2 regions of the Azoarcus sp. CIB genome follow, and region 2 is predicted to be linked to the other one. Evidence: predicted binding sites of a transcription regulator. Region 2 holds the regulator's gene; the other holds the start of a gene.

Region 1 (3,322 bases), 1.2 Mb from region 2:
TCGTTCGAGAACACGCCGCCACGGGTCAGGAACTCGCGATCCTTGTCGAGGTACTCGAGCGCCTGTTCGAGGCTGGTGCACACGGTCGGGATCAGCGCGTCTTCTTCCGGCGGCAGGTCGTACAGGTTCTTGTCGGCCGGATCGCCAGGATGGATCTTGTTCTGGATGCCGTCCAGGCCGGCCATCATCAGGGCGGCGAAGCACAGGTACGGGTTGGCCAGGGGATCCGGGAAGCGCGCTTCGATGCGGCGGCCCTTCGGGTTGGCGACGTACGGGATGCGGATCGAGGCCGAACGGTTGCGGGCCGAGTAGGCGAGCTTGGTCGGGGCTTCGTAGTGCGGCACGAGGCGCTTGTACGAGTTGGTGCCCGGGTTGGTGATCGCGTTCAGCGCGCGGGCGTGCTTGATGATGCCGCCGATGTAGTACAGCGCGATGTCGGACAGGCCGGCGTAGCCGTTGCCCGCGAACAGGTTCTGGCCGTCTTTCCAGATCGACTGGTGGACGTGCATGCCCGAGCCGTTGTCGCCGACGATCGGCTTCGGCATGAAGGTCGCGGTCTTGCCGTACTGGTGTGCGACGTTGTGCACGATGTACTTGAGGATCTGGGTCCAGTCGGCGCGCTGGGTCAGCGTGCTGAACTTGGTGCCGATCTCGCACTGGCCGGCGTTCGCGACCTCGTGGTGATGCACTTCCACCGGTACTCCGGCGGCTTCGAGCGCGAGCACCATGGCGGCGCGCACGTCGTTAAGGCTGTCGACCGGGGGAACCGGGAAGTAGCCGCCCTTGACGCGCGGACGGTGGCCGGTGTTGCCGCCTTCGAACTTGTCGGCGGTCGACCACGCGGCTTCTTCCGAGATGATCTTGCTGTACACGCCCGACATGTCGACGGACCACTCGACGGAGTCGAAGATGAAGAATTCGGGTTCCGGACCGAAGAAGGCGGTGTCGCCCAGGCCGGTGCTCTTCAGATAGGCCTCGGCGCGCTTGGCGATCGAGCGCGGGTCGCGGTCATAGCCCTTGCCGTCGGACGGTTCGATGACGTCGCAGGTCAGGACGAGGGTGGTCTCGTCGAAGAACGGGTCGATGAAGGCGGTGCGGGCTTCCGGCAGCAGGATCATGTCGGAGGCCTGGATGCCCTTCCAGCCGGCCAGCGAGGAGCCGTCGAAGGGGTGGCCGTGCTCGAAGTGATCTTCCTCGAACGCCGAAACGGGCAGGCCGACGTGGTGTTCCTTGCCACGCGTATCGGTAAAGCGCAGGTCGACGAAGCGGACTTCGTTTTCCTGGATCATCTTCATGACGTCTTGAGCGTTCATATTCACTCCTGATGAGAAGAGGCGAAAGCGGTTGTTGGTAACGGAAAACTTCCGATGGAGCGGAAGTAAGCAGTATCTGTGCCATGCGTAAGTTCGGCTTCGCCGGGCATTGTGCCACAAGGGCGAGTGCGCGTATCGCGGACGCGCGTGAACGAGGTGCGCGGGGCTGTGGCGGAAGCGGCGGAATAAGGGACGGAAAGCACTGCGGGTTCGGGCGAAGCGGTGAGAAGGTCTGCGCGTGCACCGAAAATGTGCGTGCCGTGCTGTGCATGCACCATCAAGGTGCGATCCGGCCCAGGATGGTGATGGCCCGGTAGTGAGGGCGCTCCGCGAGCAGGGCGTCGATGCGCAGGCGCAGCTCGTCGCGGGGGATTTCGTCGAGGTCAGCTGCGCCGAGGATCACCTCGGCCTCGATGCGGTCGCCGAGGTAGTGGATCAGCACGCGCGGCGGCGTCGCGAGCGGCCGGTCGATCAGGGCTTCGAGGGTACGCACGATTTCGGTGCGTTCGGGCAGGGGCGTGAGTCCGGCGCTCTGCAGTAGCGCATCGTTTTCGGCGTCGACATGCACCAATACCTCGCGCACGTCGGGGTGAGCGGTGCGCACGCGTAAGTACACCGTGTCGGAAATCTGGTGCCCTTCGGACACGGTGATGCGCGGGTCGACCTGAATGTGGGCGTCGCACAGCACGCGATCGGCCATGCGGCGGGTGCGCAGGTCGTGCAGGCCGATGACGCCCGGCGTCGCCCGGATGGTGTCGCGGATGCGCGCGACTTCCTGCTCGGACAGGCCGGTGTCGATGAGTTCGCGCACAGCCTTCCAGGCGAGTCGCAGGCCCATGTGAAGGATCAGGAAGCCGACGAGAGCGGCTGCGAGCGGCTCGAGAAAGGGGTAGCCGGCCAGGCTGCCGCCGATGCCGACGGCGACGACCAGCGAGGATGCGGCGTCCGAGCGTGCGTGCCAGGCATTGGCTTCCAGCACGGGGGCTTTCAGGCGCCGGCTTGCGGCGAGGGTGTAGCGGAACAGGACTTCCTTCGCGCCGAGCGTCACCAGGGCCATGCCGAGAGCCACGGGGTGCAGCGGCGGAGCTGCGTCCATGTGCTGCAGGCGCAGGCCCGAGCTCCACAGGAAGCCCGTGCCGACGCCGGCGAGCACGAGCCCCAGCAGCAGCGAGGCGGCGGTCTCGATGCGGCCGTGGCCGTACGGGTGGTCGCGGTCGGCCGGCTCGGCGCCGCGTCGTCCGGCCATCAGTACGAGCAAGTCGGTGAATAGATCGGAGAGCGTGTGCGCGGAATCGGCGACGAGGCTGAACGCGTGTGCGAACAGTCCGACCGCGATCTGGCCGATGGAGAGCACGGTGTTCGTGGCGATCGCCACGAGCGCGACGCGCTGTATGCCGCGGCTGCGTGCCTCGTCGGCGCCGCTTCGGCGCGACTTGCCTGATGTCGAGTGGTCCATGGCGCTAGCGGTATGGGTATACTCAAGTTCCGATCGAGCAATTCTAGCCGGATGGATGCAATGGGAAAGTTGACCGACCTGCTCCGCCTCGCCCAGCAGCGAGCGCAGGAGATGAAGCTCCCGTATGCGGGCGCGCTCACGCCGGCCGAGGCCTACGAGGTGTGGCAGCTCGCGCCCGGTGCGAAGCTTGTCGACGTGCGCACGCGCGCCGAATGGGACTGGGTCGGCCGCGTGCCCGGCGCCGTCGAGATCGAGTGGATGGGTTATCCCGGCAACGTCGCGAATTCGCACTTTCTCGCGCAGTTCGGGCGCGAAGTCGATGCCGAGGCGCTGGTGATGTTCATGTGCCGTTCGGGTGCGCGCTCCGACAAGGCGGCACGGGCCGCCACGGAGGCGGGGTACCAGAGCTGCTACAACGTGCTCGAGGGGTTCGAGGGCGACCGCGACGCGAACGGTCAGCGCAGCCGCATCGGCGGCTGGCGCCATGCCGGACTGCCCTGGCACCAGGGCTGAGCGCGTACGTGCGCCGATTTGACACGCCGGCGCGCAGCCG
Region 2 (3,322 bases):
GTGAGGTGGTGGGCGACCTTCTCGGCCGCATGGCGCTGCGCCCAGGAGAGTTCGGCGGCGCCCAGGATCTGGATGCGCGTCGGATGGATCAGGTTGAGGTGGCCGACAAGGTCGGCCGGCCAGATGCGTTCTTCGTTGACCGAAATGATCCGGTCGAGCCGGCCGCTGACGTGCGTCAGCTCCAGCTGCTCGCGGTGCAGGTCATACAGCCGCGCGACGCTGGTCTGCCGCATGCGGACCCCAGGAGGCGAACAGCGAATGGATTGCCGCGGTGTCGGGCGCGTTCTGCAACTGGTCGCGGAAGTCGCGGTCGCTGAACATCTGCGCGAGCTCGGACAGCAATTGCAGGTGGGTTTCGTTGGCCTGTTCGGGCACCAGCAGCACGAACAGCATCGTGACGGGGCGGCCGTCGGGAGCGTCGAATTGCACCGGGGCGGACAGGCGCAAGAAGGCGCCGGCGGCTTCCTTCAGGCCCTTGATGCGGCCGTGCGGAATCGCGATGCCCTGGCCCAGCCCGGTCGAGCCGAGGCGCTCGCGCGAAAAAAGGCTGTCGAAGACGACGCTGCGGGCGATGCTCTGGTTGTTTTCGAACAGGAGTCCGGCTTGTTCGAAGACGCGCTTCTTGCTGCTGGCGTCCAGATCGATGACCACGTTCGAGGGGGGCAGGAGTTCGGCGATGAGGCTCATGCGAATCACCACCTGCACGACACGGGCCGTGCCGCTGCCGGTTGGGTGCGGGAGGAGGCTCGGAGTGTGCTGCAGGCGCGGGTTGAAAACGCGCGAATTATAAACACACCCCGGACCCCCGGCGCGAATTAAAGAATCACAGCTCGGTCGGCTGCTGGTGCTTCAGCGTGTCGTGGCCGTGGTCGTAGTTCTTGTCCTTGTACTTGAGGACCTGGCGGTCGAGCTTGTCCGTCATGCTGTCGATCGCGGCGTACATGTCGCCGTCCTCGCTCTCGACGAAGATGTCCTTGCCGCGCACGTGCAGCGTGACTTCCGCCTTCTGCCGCAGCTTCTCCACCGACAGAATCACGCTGACGCTGGTCACGTTGTCGAAGTGGCGGATGACGCGATCAAGCTTGGTGTTGACGTACTCGCGGATCGCGGGGGTGACTTCGACGTGATGTCCGGTGATGGTGAGATTCATGATGTTTCCTCGTATTGTCAGATCGTCTTTCAGATCGCTTTGCGCAGGCTGACCGGCGGGATATTGAGTGACTCGCGGTACTTCGCGATCGTCCTGCGTGCCACCACGATACCCTGCTGGCCCAACAATTCGGCAATTTTCGCGTCGGACAGGGGCTTCTTCCTGTCTTCGGCCTCCACCAGCTGGCGAATCAGCGCTCGAATCGCCGTGGAAGATGCCGCCCCACCGGTGTCGGTGGCAACGTGGCTGCCGAAAAAGTACTTCAGCTCAAACACGCCGCGCGGTGTGGCCATGAATTTCTGCGTCGTGACTCGCGAGACCGTCGACTCGTGCAGCTCAAGCTGGTCCGCGATTTCCCTCAACGTCAGAGGTCGCATCGCCACATCGCCATAATCGAAGAACTGCCGCTGCTGGTCAACGATCGCCTGGGAAACCCGCAGGATAGTGTCGAAACGTTGTTGCACATTCTTGATCAGCCAGCGCGCTTCCTGTAGCTGGCTGGTGAGCGCGCCGCCCGATCCCCGGTTCTGCTGCAGGATGCTGGCGTACAGGGAATTGATGCGCAGCTTGGGCATCGCCTCGGGGTTGAGCGTGACCGTCCAGCGGTTGCGCACTTTGCGCACGACGACGTCGGGCAGGATGTAGCGCGTCTCCTGCACCGAGTGCTGTGAGCCCGGATGCGGGTCGAGGCGGCAGATCAGCGCGTGCGCGGCGCGCAGCGCGTCGTCGTCGCAGCCGGTGGCGCGCTTGATGCGCAGGAAGTTGCGCTCGGCGAGCAGGTCGAGGTGTTCGTCGACGATCTTCAGTGCGAGGTCGCGCGTCGGGCAGGACGGCATCGCCCTGAGCTGCAGGCTCAGGCATTCCTGCGGCGTGCGCGCGCCGATGCCGGCCGGGTCGAGGTTCTGCACGTGGTGCAGCGCGATCGTGAGGTCGTCGAGGTCGTATTCGAGTTCCGGCGGCAGCAGCGGCAGCAGTTCATCGAGCGACTGGTTGAGGTAGCCGTCCTCGTCGAGCGCCTCCATGATGAAGCGCACCAGCGCGCGGTCGCGATCGGAGAGCGGCGACAGGCTCACCTGCTGGTCGAGGTGGTCGCGCAGGCTGGTGCCGGCGGCCTGCAGTTCCTGGAAGTCGGTGTCGTCGTCATCGTTGCGGTTCGACGAGCCGCTGCCCGCGTTCGACCACTCGCCGGCCTCGTCGAAGTTTGCCGGCTCGGCCTCGTTACGCGTCTCCTCGCTCGGTGCGGGGGTGTCGGACTGGCTGCCGGACTCGGTCGTGCCCGGCGAAACCTGTGCGACGCTCGGAGAAAAGTCGCTGCCGTCGCCGTCCTCGCGCTCGAGCATGGGGTTCTCGAGGAGGAAGCGTTCCAGCTCCTGGTTCAGCTCCAGCGTCGACAGCTGCAGCAGTTTGATCGATTGCTGCAGCTGCGGCGTCAGCGTGAGGTGCTGCGAGATCTTGAGCTGGAGTGACGGTTTCATGGGACTACGCTGGCTGGATCAGAGGCGGAAATGCTCGCCGAGATAGACGCGGCGAACCTGTTCGTTGGCGACGATCTCGTCGGGCCGTCCACTCGCGAGCACGCGGCCTTCGCTGATGATGTAGGCGCGGTTGCAGATGCCGAGCGTCTCGCGCACGTTGTGGTCGGTGATCAGTACGCCGATGCCGCGGTCGCGCAGGAAGCGGATGATCTTCTGGATGTCGAGCACCGCGATCGGGTCGACGCCGGCGAAGGGCTCGTCGAGCAGGATCAGGCGCGGGTCGGTCGCCAGCGCGCGGGCGATCTCGCAGCGGCGCCGCTCGCCGCCCGACAGCGACACGGCGGTGTTGTCGCGCAGGTGGGCGATGCCCAGCTCCTCGAGCAGTTCCTCGAGGCGCGCGTCGACGCGTTCGCTGTTCAGGCCCTGCAGCTCCAGCACCGCGCGGATGTTCTCGGCGACGGTGAGCTTGCGGAACACGCTCATTTCCTGCGGCAGGTAGGACAGGCCGAGGCGCGCGCGCGCGTGCACCGGTAGGTGCGTGAGCTCGGCGTCGTCGAGGCGGATGTCGCCGCCGTCGGCGCGCACGAGGCCCACGATCATGTAGAAACAGGTGGTCTTGCCGGCGCCGTTGGGGCCCAGCAGACCGACCACCTCGCCGCTGCCGACTTCGAAGCCGACATCGTGGACGACGGTGCGG

Evidence for each region. The regulator sigma-54, encoded in region 2, starts transcription at its own class of promoters, with help from an activator protein. The targets are predictions, from matches to a motif close to TGGCACGCTTNCTGCTNA.
Region 1: glnA (type I glutamate--ammonia ligase) is a predicted target of sigma-54. The motif match lies at 1,380-1,397, and genes of this name have one in related genera.

What each region holds. Positions count from the first base shown of each region.
Region 1 is NZ_CP011072.1:672,508-675,829, forward strand. Features, by position in the region: gene glnA (type I glutamate--ammonia ligase) at 1-1,313, opposite strand, end outside; gene AzCIB_RS02865 (cation diffusion facilitator family transporter) at 1,591-2,769, opposite strand; gene AzCIB_RS02870 (rhodanese-like domain-containing protein) at 2,830-3,282, shown strand.
Region 2 is NZ_CP011072.1:4,747,430-4,750,751, reverse strand. Features, by position in the region: gene hprK (HPr(Ser) kinase/phosphatase) at 1-233, opposite strand, end outside; gene ptsN (PTS IIA-like nitrogen regulatory protein PtsN) at 202-687, opposite strand; gene hpf (ribosome hibernation-promoting factor, HPF/YfiA family) at 824-1,150, opposite strand; gene AzCIB_RS21300 (RNA polymerase factor sigma-54) at 1,180-2,625, opposite strand; gene lptB (LPS export ABC transporter ATP-binding protein) at 2,644-3,322, opposite strand, start outside.